3 regions of the Methylobacterium sp. E-025 genome follow, and region 2 is predicted to be linked to each of the others. Evidence: predicted binding sites of a transcription regulator. Region 2 holds the regulator's gene; each other region holds the start of a gene.

Region 1 (7,716 bases), on a different contig from region 2:
GACGGATCCAACGCCATGATCAGCGCCATCGCCCTGCCGCGGCTGATGCGGATCGGAGCCGGTGCGTGCGGGCTGCTGCCGGAGGTGCTGGGGCAGCTCGGGCTGTCCCGGCCGTTCGTCGTCACCGATCCCTACCTCGCCGACAGCGGCCGGGCGGGGCGGCTCGTCGAGCGCCTGGCGGCGGCCGGCATCCGGGCCGGGCTGTTCTCGCAGACCGTGCCGGACCCGACCGTGGCCTCGGTGGAGGCGGCTTTGGCCGCGCTCAAGGCCGGCGACCACGATTGCGTCGTCGGCTTCGGCGGCGGCAGCCCGATGGACACGGCCAAGGCCGTCGCGGTGCTCGCCCGCCACGGCGGCCACATGCGCGACTACAAGGCGCCCCACAGCCAGGACGCGCCCGGCCTGCCGATCCTGGCGATCCCCACCACCGCCGGCACCGGCTCGGAGGCGACGCGCTTCACCATCGTCACCGACGAGGCCACCGACGAGAAGATGCTGTGCGCCGGCCTCGCCTACCTGCCGGTGGCGGCGCTGGTCGATTACGAGCTGACCCTGAGCAAGCCCGCGCGCCTCACCGCCGATACCGGGATTGACGCGCTGACCCACGCGATCGAGGCCTACGTCTCGCGGAAATCCAACCCGTTCTCGGACGGGTTCGCGCTCGCCGCGATGCGGGCGATCGCGCCGAACCTGCGCCGGGTCTGGACCGATCCGGGCGACCGGGCTGCGCGGGAGGCGATGATGTTCGGCGCGACGCAAGCAGGCATCGCCTTCTCGAACAGCTCGGTGGCCCTCGTCCACGGGATGAGCCGGCCGATCGGCGCGCATTTCCACGTGCCGCACGGGCTCTCGAACGCGATGCTGCTGCCGGCCGTCACCGCCTTCTCGGCGCCGGGCGCGCCCGGGCGCTACGCCGCCTGCGCCCGGGCGATGGGCGTGGCGCGGGAGGGCGACGACGAGCGCAACGCGGTCTCCCGCCTGATCGCCGAGCTGCAGAACCTCAACGACGACCTGCAGGTGCCGACGCCCGGCGACTACGGCATCGACGAGGCCCGGTGGAACGGCCTGATCCCGACCATGGCGGCGCAGGCCCTGGCCTCGGGCTCGCCCGGCAACAACCCGGTGGTGCCGGACGCGGAGGCGATCGCGACGCTGTACCGCCAGGTCTGGGCCGCCTGAGCGGGACGGGCGGGGCAGCGGGATGCGGGCGGCTGCCGGCTCAGGCGGCCTGGCCGCCGTAGGTCGCGAACGAGGACTCGACCTTGTCCGCGAGCGCCGGCTCGACCTCGGCCGAGACCTTGAGGCGCCCGGCGAGCTTCGGCTCGCCGTCGGTGTGGGTCTTCTCGACGCGGCCGTCCTCGATGTCGGCGCCCGCGGTCTCGGTGCCGGCGCTGTTCTCGTCCGAGACCGGCGCGATGGTCACGGCCTTGCGGTCGATCTTGTGCTCCTGGACGAGGTGCTCGACCGCCATCTCGGCGTCGCGGCGGGTCTCGAACGTGGCGGCGATGATCTTCGACATGGATCTGGCTCCGATGGCGGGGCGGTCCGGCCCCGCGGGGGTTCCGCCGTCAATCGCAGGCGCGGCGCTCCGTTCCGGATCGCCGCGCCTCGTGCGTCAGTACATCGGCGTGCCGCCGGTGACGGGCACCAGGGCGCCGGACATGTAGCTGCCCTCGCGGGACGCCAGCAGCACGTAGGCCGGGGCGAGCTCGGCCGGCTGCCCGGCGCGGCCGAGGGGCGTGTCGGCCCCGAGCTGCTCGATCTGCTCGGGGCTCTTCACGATCGGCTGGATCGGGGTCCACACGGGGCCGGGCGCGACGCAGTTCACCCGGATGCCCTTCGGCGCCAGCAGGTTCGACAGCCCGATCGTCAGGCTCGCGATCGCGCCCTTGGTGGCGGCGTAGATCAGCATCGTCTTGTCGGCGACCTTGGCCTGCTGGCTCGTCGAGTTCACGATCGCCGAGCCCGGCTTCATGTGCGGCACCGCCGCCTGGGCGAGGTAGTACATCGCGAAGACGTTGGCGCGGAACGAGCCCTCGAGGTCCTCCGCCGTCACGTCGTCGAGCCCTTCGTTGATCGTCTGCGCGGCCGCGTTGTTGACCAGGACGTCGAGGCGCCCGAACGCGGCCACCGTGCGGGCGACGAGGTCGCGGCAATGGGCCTCCTCGCGCAGGTCTCCCGGCAGCAGCAGGACGCGGCGCCCGGCCCGCTCGACCCAGCGCGCCGTCTCCTCGGCATCGGACTGCTCGACCGGCAGGTAGGAGATCGCCACGTCGGCGCCCTCGCGGGCGTAGGCGATCGCCACCGCGCGGCCGATCCCGGAATCGCCGCCGGTGATCAGCGCGACCTGATCCGTCAGCAGCCCCTTGCCGACGTAGCTGTGCTCGCCGTGATCGGGGGCGGGGGTCATCCGCGACGACAATCCCGGCCGCTCCTGCTGCTGGTCGCCGGGGAAGGGGGGCCGGGCTCCGGCCTCGCGGGGATCGTCGGTCATGGTTGGCTGCTCCCGGTGTCGCTTCCCATCGAGATAGGGCGCAGCGCCGCGGACGCAGGCGCGACCCGATGACCGCGGCGCCGGCGATCCCGATCGAACGATCGCGGCGACGCCTCAGATCGCCAGGCCGAGCTGCAGCGGTTCCGCGGCGTCGCCGTGGTCGAGGGCCGAGAGCGAGACGCCGAGCAGCCGCACGCTGCGCCGGAGCGGGCGGAGGTCGCGCAGCAGGCCCAGGCTGATCGCCTCCAGGCTGGCGCGGTCGCCGACGGGGGCCGCCAGGGAGCGCGCCCGCGTGACCTGCGCGAAGTCGGAGAACTTCACCTTCAGCGTCACGGTCCGGCCGCGCAGCCCCTTGGCGGCGCAGGCCGCCGCGACCTTATCGAGGATCGGCGCGAGGCGCTCGGCGAGGATTTCGAGGTCGGCGCTGTCGTCGGAGAAGGTGTTCTCGGCACCGATCGACTTGCGGATGCGGTGCGCCCGCACCGGGCGCTCGTCGATGCCGCGGGCCACCCCGTGATAGTAGGGGGCGGCGCTGCCGAGGATGGCGGCCAGATCCTCCAGCGAGCGGGCCTTGAGGTCGCGGCCGGTGTGGATGCCGAGGCGGCGCATTTTCGCCTCCGTCACCGGGCCGATGCCGTGGAAGCGGCCGATGGCGAGGTCCTCGACGAAGGCCGGGCCCATCTCGGGGGTGATCACGAACAGCGCGTCGGGCTTGCGGTAGTCCGAGGCGACCTTGGCGAGGAACTTGTTGTACGAGACGCCGGCCGAGGCGACGAGTCCGGTGCGCGCGCGGATCGTGGTGCGGATCGCCCGGGCGACGGCGGTGGCGGTCGGCAGGCCCTGCAGGTTCTCGGTGACGTCGAGGTAGGCCTCGTCGAGGGAGAGCGGCTCGATCACCGGCGTGTGCTCGGAGAACACCGTCCGGATCTCCTCCGAGATGCCGCGGTAGACCTCGAAGCGCGGGCGCACGAACACCAGGTCCGGGCAGAGCCGGCGCGCCGTCACCGAGGGCATCGCCGAGCGCACCCCGAAGGCCCGCGCCTCGTAGCTCGCGGCGGCGACCACGCCGCGCTCGCGCGAGCCGCCAACCGCAACCGGCCGGCCGCGCAGGGCCGGGTCGTCGCGCTGCTCGACGGAGGCGTAGAACGCGTCCATGTCGATGTGGATGACTTTCCGTACCGGGGCGGTCACTGCGCTGTCCCGTTCCGCGAGACCGCCGCACCGCAGGGCGGCCGCCTCAATGTTCGATCTTTGTTCCGACTGTCCATCACCGCGGGGCGCGGTTCAACCCACCCGGGCGCCGCCGTCCACCGCCGAGCGCACGATCGGCGGCCGCGGCAAAGGCTTTGTTAACCGACCCGGACGATGGTCGCGCCATGGTCGTCCGTCGCCGCGTCAGAATGGTCGTTTTGCCTCTCAGCCTCTGGACCCTGTCCGGGCTGGTGGTCGGCTACTTCGTGTACCAGGCCGAGAACGGCAACCGGGGCCTGGAGGCCAAGCGCGCCCTCAAGATCCAGGCCTTCGGGCTCACCCGGGAGCTCGCGGCGGCCAAGGCCGAGCGGGCGACCTGGGAGCACCGCGTCGCGCTGCTGCGCAGCGAGCAGATCGACCGCGACCTGCTGGAGGAGCGCGCCCGGGTCGTCCTCGGCCGGGTGCACGCCAACGACGTGGTCGTCATCGACCCGTGAGCGGGCACCGCCTCCAGTCCCACGCGCGCGTCCCGGCTTGAGCGCAGCCCGCATCCGCCGTCCCGAGGGGATCATGCGGATCGGGCATGCGGATCGGGTATGACAACCACAAACACCTGTCAGAGCGTCGGCCCTCGCATTCCCGGAGCGCGTGTCCTAAACCGGGAGGGAACAGACGCCAGCACGGGAGCACGCCGATGGATGCCGCGAAAGATGCGGGGCAGCCCAACCCTGCCGCGGAGACGCCGGAGGCCGTGGCGGCCGAGCACCAGCCCGCACCGAACGCGCCGCAATTCACCCGCGAGGAAGACCTCCACGCCTACCATCAGATGCTGCTGATCCGCCGCTTCGAGGAGAAGGCGGGGCAACTCTACGGAATGGGCCTGATCGGCGGGTTCTGCCACCTCTACATCGGCCAGGAGGCGGTCGTCATCGGCATGCAGATGGCCTCGGTCGACGGCGACCAGGTCATCACCGGCTACCGCGACCACGGCCACATGCTCGCCTGCGGCATGGACCCGAAGGGGGTGATGGCCGAGCTCACCGGCCGCCGCGGCGGCTACAGCCGCGGCAAGGGCGGCTCGATGCACATGTTCAGCCGCGAGAAGCAGTTCTTCGGCGGGCACGGCATCGTCGGCGCGCAGGTCTCGCTCGGCACCGGCCTCGGCTTCGCCGACGCCTACCGCAAGAACGGCAAGGTCAGCCTGACCTACATGGGCGACGGCGCGGCCAACCAGGGCCAGGTCTACGAGAGCTTCAACATGGCGCAGCTGTGGAAGCTGCCCGTGGTCTACGTGATCGAGAACAACCGCTACGCCATGGGCACCTCGGTCGCCCGCGCCTCGGCGCAGACGGACTTCTCCCGCCGCGGCATCTCGTTCGGCATCCCCGGCGAGCAGGTCGACGGCATGGACGTGCGCACGGTCCGCGAGGCGGCGGGCCGGGCGATCGCGCATGCCCGCACCGGGGAGGGGCCCTACATCCTCGAGATGCAGACCTACCGCTATCGCGGCCACTCGATGTCCGACCCGGCGAAGTACCGCACGAAGGACGAAGTCTCGAAGATGCGCGACGAGCACGACCCGATCGAGATGGTGCGCAAGCGCCTGATCGAGCTGCACGGCGTCGCCGAGGCCGAGCTCAAGGCCACCGACGCCAAGGTCCGCGAGACCGTCAACGACGCCGCCGAGTTCGCGACGCACGATCCCGAGCCGGATCCGTCCGAGCTGTGGACCGACATCCTCCTGGAAGCGCGCGCCTGAGGGCGCCGCCGCCCCGCGACGATCCCCTGCCAGGCCGCCCCGCCCGCCTCACCGATCAGAGACCCTCCATGGCGACCGACATCCTGATGCCCGCCCTGTCTCCGACCATGGAGGAGGGCAAGCTCTCCAAATGGCTCAAGAAGGAGGGCGACGCGATCAAGTCCGGCGACGTGCTCGCCGAGATCGAGACCGACAAGGCGACCATGGAGGTCGAGGCGATCGACGAGGGCACGCTCGCCAAGATCCTGGTCGCCGAGGGCACCGAGGGCGTCGCCGTCAACACCCCGATCGCGATCATCGCGGGCGAGGGCGAGGACGTCGCGGCCGCCGCCGCCGGAGGGGCCTCGTCGAAGCCGAACGGTGCGGACACGGGCGGGCAGCCCGCCCCGACGCCGACGATGCAGGCCGAGGGCATGGCCTCCGGCCCGTCGGCCACCGCCAAGACCGGCGACGACAAGCCCGCGGCGCCGGCCGCGCCCGCCACCATCACCAACAAGGCCACCGAGCCGGTGATGGAGGAGTTCCCGGCCGGCACCGAGATGGTGACGATGACCGTCCGCGAGGCGCTGCGCGACGCCATGGCCGAGGAGATGCGCCGGGACGAGGACGTCTTCGTGATGGGCGAGGAGGTCGCCGAGTACCAGGGCGCCTACAAGGTCACGCAGAACCTGCTGCAGGAATTCGGCGCCCGCCGCGTGGTCGACACCCCGATCACCGAGCACGGCTTCGCCGGCATCGGCGTCGGCGCGGCCCTGTCGGGCCTGAAGCCGATCGTCGAGTTCATGACCTTCAACTTCGCCATGCAGGCGATCGACCACATCATCAACTCGGCGGCCAAGACCCTGTACATGTCCGGCGGCCAGCTCGGCTGCCCGATCGTGTTCCGCGGCCCCAACGGCGCCGCCGCCCGCGTCGGCGCCCAGCACAGCCACGACTACGCCGCCTGGTACTCCAACGTGCCGGGCCTGAAGGTGATCGCCCCCTACACGGCGTCGGACGCCAAGGGCCTGCTCAAGGCCGCGATCCGCGACCCGAACCCGGTGATCTTCCTCGAGAACGAGATCCTGTACGGCCAGACCTTCCCGGTGCCGAAGCTCGACGACTTCGTGCTGCCGATCGGCAAGGCGCGGATCCACCGCACCGGCAAGGACGTGACCATCGTCTCCTTCGCCATCGGCATGACCTACGCCCTGAAGGCGGCGCAGATCCTGGCCGACCAGGGCATCGAGGCCGAGGTGATCGACCTGCGCACGATCCGGCCGATGGACACCGAGACCGTGCTCGCGTCGGTCAAGAAGACCGGCCGCTGCGTCACGGTGGAGGAGGGCTTCCCGCAATCGGGCATCGGCGCCGAGATCTCGGCCCGCCTGATGGTCGACGCGTTCGACTACCTCGACGCGCCGGTGCTGCGCGTCACCGGCAAGGACGTGCCGATGCCCTACGCCGCCAACCTCGAGAAGCTGGCGCTGCCCAACGTCGCCGAGGTCGTCGAGGCGGCCAAGGCCGTCTGCTACCGGTGAATGCGATCCGCCTTCGTGCCTGACCGGCGGGAACGGGGCCGATCGATGGGTCATGACGTCGTATGAGTGAATCCTTCCAAGCCCTCGAGATTCCCCCCGACGCCCTGGAGCAGGGCGGCATCGAGGTGCTGCGCGCCGCCGTGGTCGACGGGGCGGTGAGCGTGGCGTTGCGCCGGTCCTTCGACGACCCCGCCACGTGGGGCCGCCTGATGGTCGACCTCGCCCGGCAGGCCGCCCGCGCCTACGTCCTGGAGACCGACCTGTCGGAGGAGGAGGCGTTCGAGCGCATTCGCGCGGGGTGGGAGGCCGAGGGCCTCGATCCCGGCGGCCTGAACTGACGGGATTCTGGCCATGGCCGAACCCGCGCTCCGGCACGCCACCTACGCCGACCTCGAAGCGGTCCCCGATCACCTCGTCGCCGAGATCATCGACGGGGCGCTGGAGACGCATCCGCGACCGCGGCCGCGGCATGCGATGGCGGCGTTGGATCTCGGCTCCGTTCTGGGCCCCCCTTTCCGGCACGGACGCGGCGGACCGGGCGGCTGGATCTTCATGATCGAACCCGAGCTCCATCTCGGAGCGCAGGTCGTGGTGCCCGATCTCGCCGGCTGGCGCCGCGAGCGGCTGCCGGCCGAGCCGGAGACCGCCTTCGTCGAGACGCCGCCGGACTGGGTCTGCGAGATCCTGTCGCCGTCCACGGTGCGTCTCGACCGCGGCCCGAAGCGGCGCATCTACGCGGAGGCCGGCGTCGG
Region 2 (7,716 bases):
TAGGCGCTGTCGAGCAGCTCGATCAGGGTCTTGGCCCGCTCCTTCAGCCCCGGCATCGCCGCGACGAGCTTTTCGCGAAGGGCCGGCGCGAGCGGTGCCGAGAGGCCGCGCTCCGGGCCGACGTTCGGCAGGATGCGCTCGATCGCGTCGACGAGGTCGGCGTCCGCCGCGCCGCGGATGTAGAGGCCGTTGAGGTTCTCGAGCTTGGCGAAGTCGAACCGCGCCGGCGAGCGGCCGATCGCCTTCAGGTCGAAGGCCGCCACCATCTCCTCGGTCGAGAACACCTCCTGGTCGCCGTGGCTCCAGCCGAGGCGGACGAGGTAGTTGCGGAGCGCGGCCGGCAGGTAGCCGAGGTCGCGGTAGGCGTCGACGCCGAGCGCGCCGTGGCGCTTGGACAGCTTGGCCCCGTCCGCCCCGTGGATCAGCGGGATGTGCGCCATCCTCGGCACCTCCCATCCGAGCGCCGAGAAGATCTGGCTCTGGCGCGCGGCGTTGGTGAGGTGGTCGTCGCCGCGGATCACCTGGGTGACGCCCATGTCGTGGTCGTCGACGACGACGGCGAGCATGTAGGTCGGGTTGCCGTCCGAGCGCAGCAGCACGAGGTCGTCGAGGTCGCGGTTGGCCCAGGTGACGCGGCCCTGCACCGCGTCGTCGACGATCGTTTCGCCCTCGCTCGGGGCGCGCAGCCGGATCACCGGCTTCACCCCGGCCGGTGCCTCGGACGGGTCGCGGTCGCGCCAGCGCCCGTCGTAGCGCAGCGGCTTGCCCGCCGCCCGGGCCTGCTCGCGCATCTGCGTCAGCTCCTCCGGCGTGGCGTAGCAGCGATAGGCGTTGCCCGAGGCGAGCAGGCTCTCGGCGACCTCGCGGTGGCGCTCGGCGCGGGCGTACTGGAACACCACGTCGCCGTCCCAATCGAGCCCGAGCCAGCTCATCCCGTCGAGGATCGCGTCGATTGCCCCTTGCGTCGAGCGCTCGCGGTCGGTGTCCTCGATGCGCAGCAGCATCCGGCCGCCCATCCGGCGGGCGTAGAGCCAGTTGAACAGCGCCGTGCGGGCGCCCCCGATATGGAGGTAGCCCGTGGGCGAGGGCGCGAAGCGCGTGACGACGGGTGACGACATCGGACGATGGATCTTCTGGTGACGGGGCTGAAGGAGCACCCTGAACGCGGCCGCGGCACGGATCGGCCGATCCGGTTGCGCGCGTCTAGATCGCTCTGCGACGGAGGGAAAGGCGGTTCGTCGTCCCCGACGACGCACGGAAGCTGGGGACCTGCGCCCGGACCCGGCCCGGACGGCTCTAGCACGCCCTCGCGGATGCGTTAAGAATCGGGTCGGCGCAGCCGTTTCGCGCCGACCGGTGTGCCGATCATGGCGCGGGACATCGCACGATCGACGGGACGGGCCGTCGCCACGTCGGCATCAGGCCGCTCCCTGTCGCCCGCCGTGCTCGGGCCGGCCGTGCGCGGCTGGGTCGTCGGCGGGCTCGCGATCGAGGCCGAGCAGCGGCGGCTGTTTCCCTGGCTCGCGGTCGCCTTCGGGGCCGGCATCCTCGCGTTCTTCACCGCCACCGACGGCATGCCCTCGCTCTGGGCGCCCCTCGTCGCGGCCGGCGCCTGCGCCGCGACCCTGCCGTTCCTCGGTGCCCGGCCCGCGGCGCTGGCCGTCGCCCTCGGGCTGATGGCGGCGCTCCTCGGCTTCGCGGCGAGCGCCCTGCGGGTCGCGCAGGTGGCGGCGCCGGTGCTGACCCGCACCATCATCGCGCCGCTCGAAGGCCTGATCGAATCGCTGGAGGAGCGTGAGGAGGGCGCCCGCCTGGTGGTGCGGGTCGCGAGCCTCGGCACGATGGCGGCGGCCGAGCGGCCGGTCCGGGTGCGCGTCTCGTTCAAGAAGGCGCCCCCCCTGCGGCCGGGCGACTTCATCGCCGCCACCGCCCGCCTGCTGCCGCCCCCCGAGGCGGCGCGCCCCGGCGGCTACGATTTCGCCCGCGACGCCTACTTCCGCGGGATCGGCGCGGTCGGCTCGCTCCTCGGCAAGATCGCGGTGAAGCCGCCGCCCGAGCCGGTGCCGTGGTCGCTCCGGCTCGCGGCCGCCGTGGACGACGCCCGCAACGCGCTGACCCGCAGGATCACCGACGCCAACGGCGGCCAGGCGGGCGCCGTCGCCGCCGCCCTGGTGACCGGCAAGCGCGGGCTGATCGCGCCGGCCACCAACGACACGCTGCGGGCGGCGGGGATCTACCACGTGGTCTCGATCTCGGGGCTCCACATGGTGCTGGCCGCCGGGGTCGTGTTCTGGCTCGTCCGCGCCGGCCTCGCCCTGGTGCCGTTCCTGGCGCTGGCCTGGCCGATCAAGAAGATCGCCGCGGCGCTGGCGATGGTCGGCGTCACCGCCTACTGCGTCTTCTCCGGCTGGGACATCGCGGCCGAGCGTTCCCTCGTGATGACCCTGATCATGCTCGGGGCGATCCTGGTCGATCGCCCGGCGCTCAGCATGCGCAACCTCGCTCTCGCCGCGCTCATCGCGCTCTCGCACGAGCCGGAAGGCTTGCTCGGCCCGAGCTTCCAGATGTCGTTCGGGGCGGTGGCCGGCCTCATCGCCTGCGCCCGCCTGATCGATGGAGGGATGTTCCGCCGCGACGGGGCGGGGCGGATCGGCCGGCTGATCGCGCTGTCGCTGACGACGGTGGTCGGCACCCTCGGCACGACGCTCGTGGCGCAGGTCGCGACCGCGCCCTTCGCCACCTACCACTTCCAGACCGTCCAACCCTTCGGGCTGATCGGCAACGCGCTCACCCTGCCGCTGGTCTCGCTCGCGGTGATGCCGGCGGCGGTGCTGGGCATCGTCGCCTACCCGTTCGCCCTCGACCAGCCGGTCTGGTGGCTGATGGGACTGGCGGTGCGCGGCATGCTGACCATCTCCGGCTGGATCCAGGGGCTCGGGCGCGCCAACGTCGTGGTCCCGGCCTTCGGCACCGCCGCGCTCGGGTGCCTCGCCGCGGGGCTGCTGCTCGCGACGCTCCCGGTCTCGCGCCTGCGCTGGCTCGCCCTGCCGCCGGCGCTGCTCGGGCTCGGCCTGGCGACGATGCCAGCCCGCTACGACATCTACGTCGACCGCCAGGGCAGCGGAGCGGCGGTGCGCCGCGCCGACGGCAGCCTCGTCGCCCTGGGGCGGCCGTCGAACTTCGTGCTGGAGCAGTGGCTGAAGGCCGACGGCGACGGCAGGCCGGGCGCGCAGGCGACGGGCGGTTCCGTTTGCGACCGGATCGGATGCACGCTTCGGTTGGCCGACGGGCGCGCGGTGGCGCTTATGAAGGATCGCCGCGGCTTCGCGCAGGATTGCGCCAAGGCCTCGGTGCTGATCACGGCGCTCGCCGCACCGCCCGGCTGCGCCGCCGCCCTCGTCATCGATCGCGCCTACCTCGCCAGCCACGGCGCCGTGGCGATCCGCGTCGAGCCGAATGGCTTCATTCTGGCCGACACGCATGAGCCGGGACGGACGCTGCCGTGGCGCCCCGCGATGGTCCGTCCCCCGCCCCAGGGAACGGACGACGCGGCAGCGGGCGGATCGTCGCCCGCGGCCGAGCCCAAGCCGAAGGACGTCCCGTTCCAGGGCATGGCCGTACCGCCCCCCCGGGCGGAGGACGCCGACCCGGCACCCGACGATCCGGCCGCGGACGGCCCGAACCCGGAGATGCCGGGCGAGACCCTTCAGTAACGGCGCACGAGGCTGACCAGGCGGCCCTGGATCTGCACCCGATCCGGCCCGAGCACGCGGGTCTCGTAGGCCGGGTTCGCGGCTTCGAGCGCGATCGAGGAGCCGCGACGGCGCAGCCGCTTCAGCGTCGCCTCCTCGTCGTCGATCAGCGCCACGATGATGTCGCCGGTGTTGGCGGTGTCCTGCTTGCGGATGACCACGAGGTCGCCGTCGAGGATGCCCGCCTCGACCATCGAGTCGCCGCGGACCTCCAGGGCGTAGTGCTCGCCGCCGGCCAGGAAGTCCGGCGACATGGTGATCGCGTGGCTCTGGTTCTGGATCGCCGAGATCGGCGTGCCGGCCGCGATCCGGCCCATCACCGGGATCGACACCGCGCGACCGCTGTCGTCGACCATCTGCGTCGTGGAAGGACGCGGCGGCACGGCCTTCGAGCGCCCGCCCTCGACCACGCTCGGGGTGAACCGGCGCGGCGCGGCGGGAGCTGCCGGCACCGGGGCGGGCGCGCTGGAGCGGCCGGCGCCGTCGGGCATGCGCAGCACCTCGATCGCCCGAGCCCGATTCGGAAGCCGGCGCAGGAAGCCGCGCTCCTCCAGGGCGGTGATCAGCCGGTGGATGCCGGATTTCGACTTGAGATCGAGGGCGTCCTTCATCTCGTCGAACGACGGCGGAACCCCGTCCTCGCGCATCCGCTCGTCGATGAATCGCAGGAGATCCAGCTGTTTACGGGTCAGCATCGGCGCGGCTCGCAGGAATGCGCGGCCACACGAAGGTGGAGCCGCAGAAACAAAACACGAACACGTTAAACGTTCGTCAAGTGTTCCGCAAGGGTTCTCATCGGCCGATCCGACCGTTGCATCGAATTTCGTCGCGCGCCGAGCCCTTTTCGATCGCTGCGCTGTGGGGCTCAGCCCTCGAGGCTGCGGCGCACGGCGCGGGCGGTGACCGCCGAGACGCGCACGTTCGATTCCCGCGTCACGCCGGCGATGTGAGGGGTCAGGATGAGGTTCGGCACGTCGATCAGCGCCGCGCCGCCCGCGGCGTCCACGGGCTCATGGGCGAACACGTCGAGCGCCGCCCCGCCGAGGTGCCCGGACCGAAGCGCCGCGGCGACGGCGGCCTCGTCCACGACGCCCCCGCGGGCGGCGTTGATCAGGATCGCGCCCGGCCGCATCCGGGCGATCGCCGCCGGCCCGATCATGTCGCGCGTCGCCTCGGTCAGCGGCACGTGCAGCGAGAGCACGTCGCTCGTTGCGACCAGCGCGTCAAGGGTCAGGCTCGCCACCGCGCCGTGCGCCAGGCGCCACGCGGCGTCGTCGGGCGCAAGGTGCGGGTCGAAGGCGGCGACGGTCATGTCGAGGGCCGCCGCACGGCGGGCGGTCTCGCGGGCGATCGCGCCGAAGCCGACGAGGCCGAGGCGCTTGCCGGCGATCTCGCGTCCCATCAGCGCGTTGCGCGGCCACGCGCCCGCGGCGACCTGCGCGCTCGCGCCGTAGGCGCCGCGCAGCAGCAGCAACGCGGTGCCGATCACGTACTCGGCCACCGCGCCGTCGTTGGCGCCGGTCGCGGGATGGACCGCGATCCCGCGGGCGGCGCAGGCGGCCAGATCGATGTTGTCGAGCCCGACGCCGAGGCGGCCCACCACCCTGAGGTCGGATGCCGCCGCGAGCAGGCCCGCGCGCACCTGCGTGCGGTTGCGGACGATCAGCCCGGACGCGCCCGCGAGCGCCGCGCGCAGGGCGTCCGGCCGGTCGACCAGGGTCGGATCGTAGAGCGTCTCGAACCCCGCGAGCTCCGCCGCGATTGCGGCCTCGTCCATGAACTCGCTGATGACGACCTTGCGCATGGGGCGGCGATCCTTCTCCGCGGCCGGGCCGGTGCCGGCGGGCTGCCCGCTCTGCCGCGGCGTCCGGGCGACGTCGCAGCTGGGGGCATCGTCATCACGCAGCCGAGCGCGTCGGTAAAGGCGGCCGCGCCGCCTATCCGAGTGGGTGCGCCGATCGCAGCGCGATTAACCGCTTCGCAATGCCGCCCGGCGTAAGGTCCCGGGCATGAGGTGCGACCAGCGACAGCGCCTCCCGACATTGCGTGACCGACGCCGACGGCCGAGCCGGCGATTCGGAGACACCGGAGCAGTTTGACCATGGCCCTCGATCTCAGCATGCCGATCCTGGTCGTCGACGACTACCAGACGATGGTTCGCATCATCCGCAACCTGCTCAAGCAGCTCGGCTTCGAGGAGGTCGACGACGCCTCCGACGGCACGGCCGCGCTGGCGCGCCTCAAGGGCCGCAAGTACGGCCTCGTGATCTCCGACTGGAACATGGAGCCGATGACCGGCTACGAGCTGCTTCGCCACGTCCGCGCCGACGAGGGCCTGCGCACAACGCCGTTCATCATGGTCACCGCCGAGTCGAAGACCGAGAACGTCATCGCCGCCAAGAAGGCCGGCGTGAACAACTACATCGTCAAGCCGTTCAACGCCGCGACCCTGAAGAGCAAGATCGAGGCGGTCTGCGGCGCCTGACCGACCTTTCGGGGCCGACACGCGGAGGAATGCTGACGATGGGTTTGCAAAGACCGCTCGGCGCGACGATCAACCCGGCGACTATGGTGTCCGAGTTGATCGAGATCGCGGACTACATCGCCCACGTGCGCGACGAGATCGCGGCCCTGCGCGCCAACGAGCTGACGCACGACCGCATCCCGATGGCGCACGAGGAGCTCGGCAACGTCCTCGCCGCGACCGCCGGCGCCACCAACACCATCATGGAGGCGGCCGAGTCGATGCTGGCGCTCCCGGACGGGCCGGAATACCGCGCCGCGGTCGAGAGCGGCATCGGCACGATCTTCGAGGCCTGCGCCTTCCAGGACATCACCGGCCAGCGCATCGGCAAGGTGGTCGCCGCCCTGCAGCAGTTCGAGCTGCGGCTCGCGCGCTTCGCCAGCGCGGTGCGGGCGCGGGACGCCGCCGGACAGGACCCGGCCGAGGCCGAGCGCAACGAGCGCGCCCAGCGCCTGCTCCTCAACGGCCCGCAGCCGAACGGCCCGGCGACGGCACAGGACGACATCGACGCCCTGTTCGCCTGAACCTCGACGGGAAGGGGCCGGCTCCGCTAGAGCGTTGCGCCTGACGTCGGGGCATCGGGGGACAGCATGGCGGCACGGCTCTGGTCCGACCTGACCACGCGCGAGGTCTCCGGGCGCGGCATGGGTCGCACGGTCGCGGTGCTGCCGGTGGCCGCGATCGAGCAGCACGGCCCGCACCTGCCGCTCTGCACCGACGTGGCGATCATGGAGGGCTACCTCGCGCGCGCCCGCGCCCTGGTGCCCGCCGATCTCGACGTGCTGGTGCTGCCGGTGCAGTCGGTCGGCAAGTCCGACGAGCACGACGCCTTTCCCGGTACCCTCTCGCTCACCACCGCGACCGCGCTCGCCGCCTGGACCGAGATCGGTGCCGGCGTGCACCGGGCCGGCTGCAACCGGCTGGTGATCGTCACCTCGCACGGCGGCAACAGCGCGCTGATCGACCTCGTGGCCGGCGATCTGCGCGCCCGCTTCGGCATGGTCGCGGTGACGACCGCTTGGGCGCGGTTCGGCTATCCGAAGGGATGCTTTCCCGACGACGAGATCGTCCACGGCATCCATGCCGGCGGGATCGAGACGGCGCTGATGCTGGCGCTTCGGCCCGACCTAGTTCGGCGCGAGGCGATCGCCGACTTTCCCTCGCGCACCCGTGCGATGGCGGGCGCCTTCACGCATCTGCGCGCCGGGCGTCCCGCCGCCTTCGCCTGGAAGGCCGGCGACCTCCATCCGTCGGGCGCGATCGGCGATGCCCGGCTCGGCACCGCCGAGGCGGGCGAGGCCGCCCTCGACCACGGCGCGCGGGCGTTCGTGGCGCTCCTGCACGACGTGGCGCGCTTCGACCTTTCGGGCGGGTAGCCTCGACGTCGCATCGATTCGGGATCGGAGCCGGGCTTCGCCCCGGCTCCCTGTCAGGCGCCGG
Region 3 (7,716 bases), on a different contig from region 2:
CATCGGCGGCCCGCTCGGGGGGCTCGTCGGCGGCCTCGCGGGTCATTACCTCGTCGACCGCGAGGGTGCGCTGTTCGGGCCGATGCCGCGCGACGTGGTCTTCACCACCGGCCTCGTCGCGCTCGCCGCCAAGATGGCGAAGTCAGACGGGGTGGTGACCCCGTCCGAGGTCGAGGCCTTCGGCAAGGTCGTGCAGGTCGGCGAGGCGGAGCGCGCCCGCGTCACCCGGCTGTTCGACCTCGCGAAGCGGACGACCAACGGCTACGAGGCCTATGCGCGGCAGCTCGCCAACGCCTTCCACGACGAACCGTCGCTGCTCGAGGACGTCCTCGACGGCCTGTTCCACATCGCCACCGCCGACGGCGCGATCCATCAGGCGGAGGAGGCCTATCTCCGCGCGGTGGCCGAGATCTTCGGGTTCGACGACGCCGCGTTCCGCCGCATCGCCGCCCGGCACGTGCGGCTGGCCGACGACCCCTACCTCGTCCTCGGGCTCGAGCCCGGCGCCGACCCGGTTGCGGTGAAGGCGCGCCACCGCCAGCTCGTCGCCGAGAACCACCCCGACCGCGCCATCGCCCGCGGCCTGCCGCCCGAGGCGGTGGCGATCGCCACCAAGCGCCTCGCCGCGATCAACGCGGCCCACGACCGGATCCTCGCGGACGGCGCCGCCGCGGTGGAGGGCGGTTCGCCATGACACCGGACAGCCCGCTCGCCAGCCGCATCCAGCCCTCGCCGAACCACGGCGAACGCCTCGGCCCGCGGCCGGACATGCTGATCCTGCACTACACCGGCATGACGAGCGCGGCCGCCGCTATGCAGCGGCTCGCCGACCCGATCGCCGAGGTCTCGGCCCATTACGTCGTGCTGGAGGACGGCGCGATCTGGCAGATGGTGCCGGAGAGCCGCCGGGCCTGGCATGCGGGGCGGGCGTCCTGGCGCGGCGAGCGCGACGTGAACTCCCGCTCGCTCGGCATCGAGATCGTCCATCCCGGCCATGCCGGCGGCCTGCCGCCCTACCCGGAGGCGCAGATCGCCGCCGTGACAGCGCTCGCGCGCGACATCGTCTCGCGCTGGGCGATCCCGGCCGACCGGGTGCTGGCGCATTCCGACATCGCGCCCGGCCGCAAGGAGGATCCGGGCGAGACTTTCCCTTGGGGCCGGCTCGCGGCGGACGGCGTCGGCCATCACGTGCCGGAAGTGCCGATGCGCGACGGGCGCTTCTTCGCCGAGGGCGATGCCGGGCAGCCGATCGAGGCGCTGCAGGCGATGCTCGCGCTTTACGGCTACGAGCAGCCGGTGACGGGCACATTCGATCGGCACATGCGGGACGTCGTCACCGCGTTCCAGCGCCATTTCCGTCAGGCGCGGGTCGACGGCATCGCCGACGCCTCCACCATCACCACCCTGCGCGACCTGATCGCGTCGCGGCCAAGCTGAGGCGGCCGTCAGGGCGCGATCGCCGGATCGCCTCCCTCCCATGTCGGCCGGACTCGCGTTGCTGGCCGCCCTCGCCGCCCCGGCCTCGGCCCAGAATGCGGGCGGGAGGGCGTCGATGAATTCGGCTGCGCCCGCCGCGACCCGTCCGGACCTGCCGGATCTCGGCCGGCCGCTCCAGGTCGCACGGGTCGTGGCGGAGGGGCGCGTGCCATTCTTCGAGTCGGCGGATGCCGACCCCACCTGCTCGAGCCTCGCGCCCGCCTGCCGCGACAGGGCTTGCGGCGGCATGAACGTCAGCTTCAGCGGCGTCTACCGCCGGGGCGGCTGACCCTCGGGCTCAGGCCCGGCCGTGGAGCTCGGCTTCGCGCGCATCCGCATGCGCCTCGCTCCGTGTGCGCCACAGGCTGTAGAGGATGCCGATCGTCAGCAGCACCACGGTCACCGCCAGCGACACCCACGGCGGCACGTGGACGAGGCCGAAGGTGTCGGCGACGACGATCTTCGTGCCGATGAAGATCAGGATGAAGGCGAGCGCCGTCTTGAGGTAGGCGAAGCGATCGACCATCGCCGCCAGCGCGAAGTAGAGCGCGCGAAGCCCGAGGATCGCGAAGATGTTCGAGGTGTAGACCACGAAGGTGTCGGTCGTGATCGCGAAGATCGCCGGCACGCTGTCGACCGCGAAGATCACGTCGGCGCCGTTCACCAGCACCAGGGCGAGCGCCAAAGGAGTGAGCCACATGGCGGTCTTGCCGGTCCTGGCATCGGTCTTCCGCACCAGGAAATGCTGGCCGTGAAGCTCGGGCGTGATCCGCAGCTTCGCCCTGAGCCACCGCACGGTGGCGTGATCCTGGAAGTCGCCGGCGTCCTCCTCCTTGGAGAACAGCATCTTCAGGCCGGCATAGATCAGGAAGGCGGCAAACAGCGACAGCACCCAGGCGGCCTGATGCACCAGGGCGGCGCCGAGCCCGATCATCAGCCCGCGCAGCAGCACGGCGGCGAGGATGCCCCAGACCAGCACCCTGTGCTGGGCGGCGAGCGGGATGCCGAGCGCCGACAGGATGACCGCGATGACGAAGACGTTGTCCATCGACAGCGACTTCTCGACAACGAGCCCGGTGACGTATTCCTGGGCGGGCTGCGCGCCGAGGTACCACCAGATCCAGCCGCCGAAGGCGAGGCCGAGGCTGAAGTAGAAGGCGGTGAGGAGAAGGCTCTCCTTGACGCCGATCTCGTGCTCCTTGTCGCGATGGAGCAGACCGAGATCGAAGGCGAGCAGAGCGGCGACAAGGGCGTGGAACCCGAGCCACATCCAGATCGGCTTGCCGAGCCACTCGACGTACAGGAAATCGACCATGAGCGGGACCGTGATGCTTCTTTTGCAAGGAAAGCATCGGCTCCGACATCACGGAAGCATCTTGAGAGAGCATCCCGCCAGAGGGGCCCGCAGCCGATAAGCGGCAGTTAAAGACCCGAACGCGGCGAATCAAGGGCGGGCTCGAGCGATGCCGGGCCATGCAGGCATGCCTTGACAGCGGGGACGATCGGACGCCTTCCGCTGCGATGGACATGCGAGACGACGACGTGGCGCAGGACGACGCCTCCCGGAACGAGGTCGCGGTCGTCGGCGGCGGCCCAGCCGGGCTGGCGGCGGCCGAGGTGCTGGCTGCGGCCGGGCACAGGGTCGCGATCTACGACCGGATGCCGTCGGTCGGCCGGAAATTCCTGCTCGCCGGCCGCGGCGGCCTGAACCTGACCCACAGCGAGCCCGTCCCGGACTTCCTGCGGCGCTACCACCCGTCGGGCAGCCTAGCCGGGGCGATCGCGGCGTTCCCGCCGGATGCGTTGCGGGCCTGGTGCGATGGCTTGGGGGAGCCGACCTTCGTCGGATCGAGCGGGCGGGTGTTCCCGAAGGCGTTCAAGGCCTCGCCCCTTCTGCGGGCCTGGCTGCGCCGCCTCGAGGGCGCGGGCGTCGGCATCCGCACCCGGCACCGGCTCGTGGCCGTCGAGGACGGCACCCTGGTGTTCGAGACGCCGGAGGGGAAGAGCTGGACGAGGCCGAAGGCGGTGCTGCTGGCGCTCGGTGGCGCGAGCTGGCCCCGCCTCGGCTCTGACGGAGCCTGGGTGCCGATGCTGGCGAATCTCGGCGTCGCCGTCGCGCCCCTGCGCCCGGCCAATGCGGGCTTCGCGGTGGCGTGGTCGGACCATTTCCGCGAGCGCTTCGCCGGGCAGCCCCTGAAGCGGATCGGGTTGACCGCCGACGGCGTGATCGTGCGGGGGGAGGCGCTGATCACCGCCGACGGCATCGAGGGCGGTGCGATCTACGCGGTGTCGCGGGCCCTGCGCGCGATGATCGAGCGCCAGGACAAGAGCGGGAAGGACGCGGGAGGCAAGGGCGCCGCCCGCCTCGTGCTCGACCTGCGTCCCGACCTCAGCACGAGCGCCCTCGCTGACCGGCTGTCAGACCCGCGGCCCGGCGAATCGATGGCGACCCGCCTGCGCAAGGGGGCCGGCCTGTCGCCGGTGGCGGCGGGGGTGCTGCGCGAGGCTGCGGGCGTCGCGCTGCCGGCCGACCCGGATGCGCTCGCCGGGCTGATCAAGGCCGCACCGTTGCGCCTGCACGCGATGGCTCCGATCGAGCGTGCGATCTCAACCGCCGGCGGTGTCGGCTTCGACGGGCTCGACGCGGGCTTCATGGTCCGGAAGCGCCCGGGCTTGTTCGTGGCCGGCGAGATGCTCGACTGGGAGGCGCCCACCGGCGGCTACCTGCTCCAGGGCGCGATCAGCAGCGGTCGGGCGGCGGCGGCCGGGATGGCGGCGTGGCTTGCCGGACGAGAGGACGTGAGCGCCGCATGATCCCCTGGGAGAACCTCGACACCGCTTCGATCCCCGGCGACGGCGGCACCCTGCGGCTGCGGCGGCGGGGCACCGAGTACGCGATCATGCTCGGCCAGAACGAGTTGATGAACAGCCGGCTCAGCGGCTCGGAGGAGGCGCTGGCGACTCTGGCCTGCGGCAGGATCGCATCACGCAAGGCGCCGCACGTGCTGATCGGCGGGCTCGGTATGGGCTTCACCCTGCGCGCCGCGCTCGGTGCGCTGCCTCCCGGAGCGGCGGTGACGGTGGCCGAGCTCGTGCCCGCTGTGGCCGCCTGGGCGCGCGGACCCCTGGCCGGCGTGTTCGACGGCATCCTGGACGATCCCCGCGTAACCTTGCGCGAGGTGGACGTGGCGCGCGCGATCGGCGAGCGTCCGGCCGCCTGGGACGCGATCCTGCTCGACGTCGACAACGGGCCGGACGGCCTGACGCGGGCCTCCAACGACAGGCTCTACGATCCGGCCGGCCTCGGCGCCGCTTATGCCGCCCTGCGTCCGGGCGGGGTCCTCGCGGTCTGGTCCGCGGGGCCGGACCGCAGCTTCGGCCGCCGCCTGCACGATGCGGGCTTGAGCGTCGAGGAGGTCGCCACCCGCGCCAACGGCCGAAAGGGCGGCGCCCGCCACGTGATCTGGCTCGCCGTACGTTCCGGCCGCGGCTGAGGCCTGGAATTACCTCATCCCCTCCGCGACCGACCGGCCGGTTCGAAGCGCGGGTCCCATCTCCCATAAGGAGAAGGACAGGTTGAGGGGCGTGAGCTTTGCGGAGGAGTCACGCCGTCACCCCAACCCTCTCCCACGGGAGAGGTCCGTGCCGTGCCTCGCGCGATCGATCCGGTGACGCGACCGTCACATCCGCGCGCAGAACCCGACCATGCCGGCGGCTTCCGACGGGCAGGAGGCGGTTGCCGTCCCGTCGGTGCCTTGCGAGAAGACCGGGGTGCCGGCCTTGAGGCAGTAGGCCGAGACGAAGACCTCGCCGCCCGCGCAGGCGATCTCGCAGCCGGTGGCCGGGCAGGTCTCGCTCCGTACCGCCCGGAACGGCGTCGCGGGGGCTGCGGCAGGGAGCGCGGTGGCGGCAGGTCCCGCCGGGCCGGCTTCCCCCTTCTGTCCCGCATCTCCCTGGGGGCCCGCCGCGCCTCTGGGGCCCGCCTCCCCTTTCGGACCCGTCTCGCCCTTAGGACCCGTCTCGCCTCTGGGACCCGTCTCGCCCTTCGGGCCGGCCTCGCCCGCCGGTCCGGCCGGGCCGGGAAGCCCCGCCACGCCCTGCGGGCCGGGCTCGCCGCGCACCCCGGTCTCGCCCTTGGCGCCGGCCTGTCCCTCGGGGGCGCAGTTGGCGATCACGGCCTCGCGCTCGTCCTCGTTGCTCTTCAGCGACACGACGCAGCTGCCCGGTCGGTAGGGCAGACGGAACAGGAAGCGGCCGCGGGAATCGGCCATCACCGACACGTCCTCGTCCATCACGACGACGGCGCCGCCCTTGCGCACCGAACCCGAGATCCGCAGGTCGCCGGCCTCGATGCGGGCGTCGTAGACCATGATCGGCTGGGACGGCGCCTGAGGCCGACGCGCACGCTGGTGGGCCGGTGCGGACGCGGCGGGCGCATCGAGTCCCGGCGCCGCCGGCTGCTGGGCTTGCGCGCCGCCGGCGAGAACGAGGCATCCGGCGATCAGCGTGGCGAAGCGCGCGCGATGAAAGATCATGTCGGACATTCCCCGCCGCCGGATCGCGCGGCGGCGGGACATTGCCGCCCGGCTGCCACCGGGGTCAACCCTGGCCATGGCCGCCTTCAAATGGAGCCGATCCACACCCTTCCACACCCGTCCACAGGCCAAGCTGCTGCCCCGGCGGGACTATTTTCGGGCGGTGCGAAACCGTTTGAAAGTGTTCTTGTTTTGTTCCTATCTGACGTCATGTTGGAGCTGGGACGGGATGGAGCGGTCGCGTGACGAGCCGGATGAGCAGGGACCGTCCACGGCGGAACGGCTCGCGGAATTGCGGGCCCGCCTCGACGCGGAGCGGCGCCCCGGCGCGGGCGGCGTGCTGCCGTTGGGCGTCGCCGACCTCGACGCGCGGCTTCCCGGCGGAGGCCTCGGCCTCGGCCTCCTGCACGAGGTCGCCCCGGAGGGCGCGGGCGACGAAGCCTCGGCCCTCGGTTTCGTGCTGGCCCTGGTCGCCCGCCATCTCGCGCGGGCGGCGGGCGACGCCCTCCTCGTCGTCGCCCCCGGCCATCCCATCCCCTACGGCCACGGCCTCACCGGGCTCGGGCTCGATCCGGGGCGCCTGCTGCTGCTGGAAGCCGAGGCCGACGCCTCCGTGTTCGGTGCCCTCGAGGAGACGCTGCGCGCCGGGCACCTCGCGGCGGTGGCCGGGCTCGTCGCGGATGGGCTTCCGCTGAAGCCGGGCCGGCGCCTGCAGCTGGCCGCCGGATCCTTCGGCACCGCGCCGCCCCTGCTCCTCATCCTGCGGCCCGGCCGGGCCGACTTGCCGAACGGCGCGGCGACGCGCTGGCGGATCGCGGCCGGCGGCGCGGCGCGCGACCGGTTCGGCTGCACCCTGCGTCCCCGTTGGCGCGCACGGCTCGACCGCTGCCGCAACGGCCGGCCGGGCGACTGGCTCCTGGAGTGGGATCATGCCGCGCATCGTTTCGATCTGCCTGACGGACTGGCCCGTCGCGCGCCTGATGCGCGCGGGAGCCGCGCCGGATGACGGCGTCCCCCTGGTGATCGCCGCCGCCGGGGCCGGCGGCCTGCGGCTCACCGCCGTGAACCCCGCCGCAGCCGCCCTCGGCCTGCGACGCGGCGAGCCGCTGGGCCGCGTGCGGGCGCGGATCTCGACCCCGCTCCACGTCTACCCGGCCGATCCGGCCGCCGACGCGGCGGCGTTCGCCAGGCTCTGCCTCTGGGCGCAGCGCTACACGCCGTGCGTCGTCCCCTTCGGCCCGGCCGAGGCCTGCGACGGCCTGTACCTCGACGTCGCGGGGGCGGCCCACCTCCTGGGCGGCGAAGCCGATCTAATCGCGGACCTCGCCGCGCGCCTCGCGCGATCCGGGATCCCGGCACGGATCGCGCTCGCCGACACGCCCGGCGCGGCCTTCGCCCTCGCGCGATACGGGCGCGGCGAGACCATGTGCGTCCCATCGGAGAGGACCGAGCAGGCCCTGAGGCCCCTCCCCGTCGAGGCCCTGCGCTGCGAGCCAGCCGTCGCCGTCGCCCTGAAGCGGCTCGGCCTGCCCAGGATCGGCGCCGTCCTCGACGCGCCGCGCCCGCCGCTGGCCCGCCGCTTCGGCGCGGCGCTCCTCGTTCGCCTCGACCAGGCGGCCGGGTGCCGGCCGGAGCCGCTCGTCCCGGTCACGGAGCCCGTGCGCTACGGCGCCGCCCGCGGCTTCCTCGATCCGATCGGCAGCCA

The links. Region 2 encodes LexA, which represses DNA repair genes until DNA is damaged. Its sites were predicted from a motif close to TGTTCNNNNTGTGTTCNG; they were not measured.
Region 1: the regulator LexA is predicted to act here: its motif matches at 3,736-3,753, upstream of dinB (DNA polymerase IV).
Region 3: the regulator LexA is predicted to act here: its motif matches at 6,194-6,211, upstream of MKK64_RS19650 (ImuA family protein).

The regions. Positions count from the first base shown of each region.
Region 1 is NZ_JAKSYR010000115.1:108,842-116,557, reverse strand. It holds gene MKK64_RS16595 (iron-containing alcohol dehydrogenase) at 16-1,179, shown strand; gene MKK64_RS16590 (hypothetical protein) at 1,220-1,519, opposite strand; gene MKK64_RS16585 (SDR family oxidoreductase) at 1,616-2,494, opposite strand; gene dinB (DNA polymerase IV) at 2,609-3,649, opposite strand; gene MKK64_RS16575 (FtsB family cell division protein) at 3,871-4,182, shown strand; gene pdhA (pyruvate dehydrogenase (acetyl-transferring) E1 component subunit alpha) at 4,380-5,444, shown strand; gene MKK64_RS16565 (pyruvate dehydrogenase complex E1 component subunit beta) at 5,513-6,964, shown strand; gene MKK64_RS16560 (DUF5076 domain-containing protein) at 7,027-7,302, shown strand; gene MKK64_RS16555 (Uma2 family endonuclease) at 7,316-7,716, shown strand, end outside.
Region 2 is NZ_JAKSYR010000071.1:7,222-14,937, forward strand. It holds gene gltX (glutamate--tRNA ligase) at 1-1,118, opposite strand, end outside; gene MKK64_RS07445 (ComEC/Rec2 family competence protein) at 1,368-3,713, shown strand; gene lexA (transcriptional repressor LexA) at 3,707-4,447, opposite strand; gene MKK64_RS07455 (NAD(P)-dependent oxidoreductase) at 4,618-5,556, opposite strand; gene MKK64_RS07460 (response regulator) at 5,854-6,237, shown strand; gene MKK64_RS07465 (protein phosphatase CheZ) at 6,276-6,800, shown strand; gene MKK64_RS07470 (creatininase family protein) at 6,867-7,652, shown strand; gene MKK64_RS07475 (PAS domain-containing sensor histidine kinase) at 7,706-7,716, opposite strand, start outside.
Region 3 is NZ_JAKSYR010000135.1:52,784-60,499, forward strand. It holds gene MKK64_RS19615 (J domain-containing protein) at 1-694, shown strand, start outside; gene MKK64_RS19620 (N-acetylmuramoyl-L-alanine amidase) at 691-1,437, shown strand; gene MKK64_RS19625 (hypothetical protein) at 1,478-1,765, shown strand; gene MKK64_RS19630 (TerC family protein) at 1,775-2,791, opposite strand; gene MKK64_RS19635 (TIGR03862 family flavoprotein) at 3,004-4,290, shown strand; gene MKK64_RS19640 (spermidine synthase) at 4,287-4,970, shown strand; gene MKK64_RS19645 (collagen-like protein) at 5,157-6,011, opposite strand; gene MKK64_RS19650 (ImuA family protein) at 6,241-7,017, shown strand; gene MKK64_RS19655 (Y-family DNA polymerase) at 6,941-7,716, shown strand, end outside.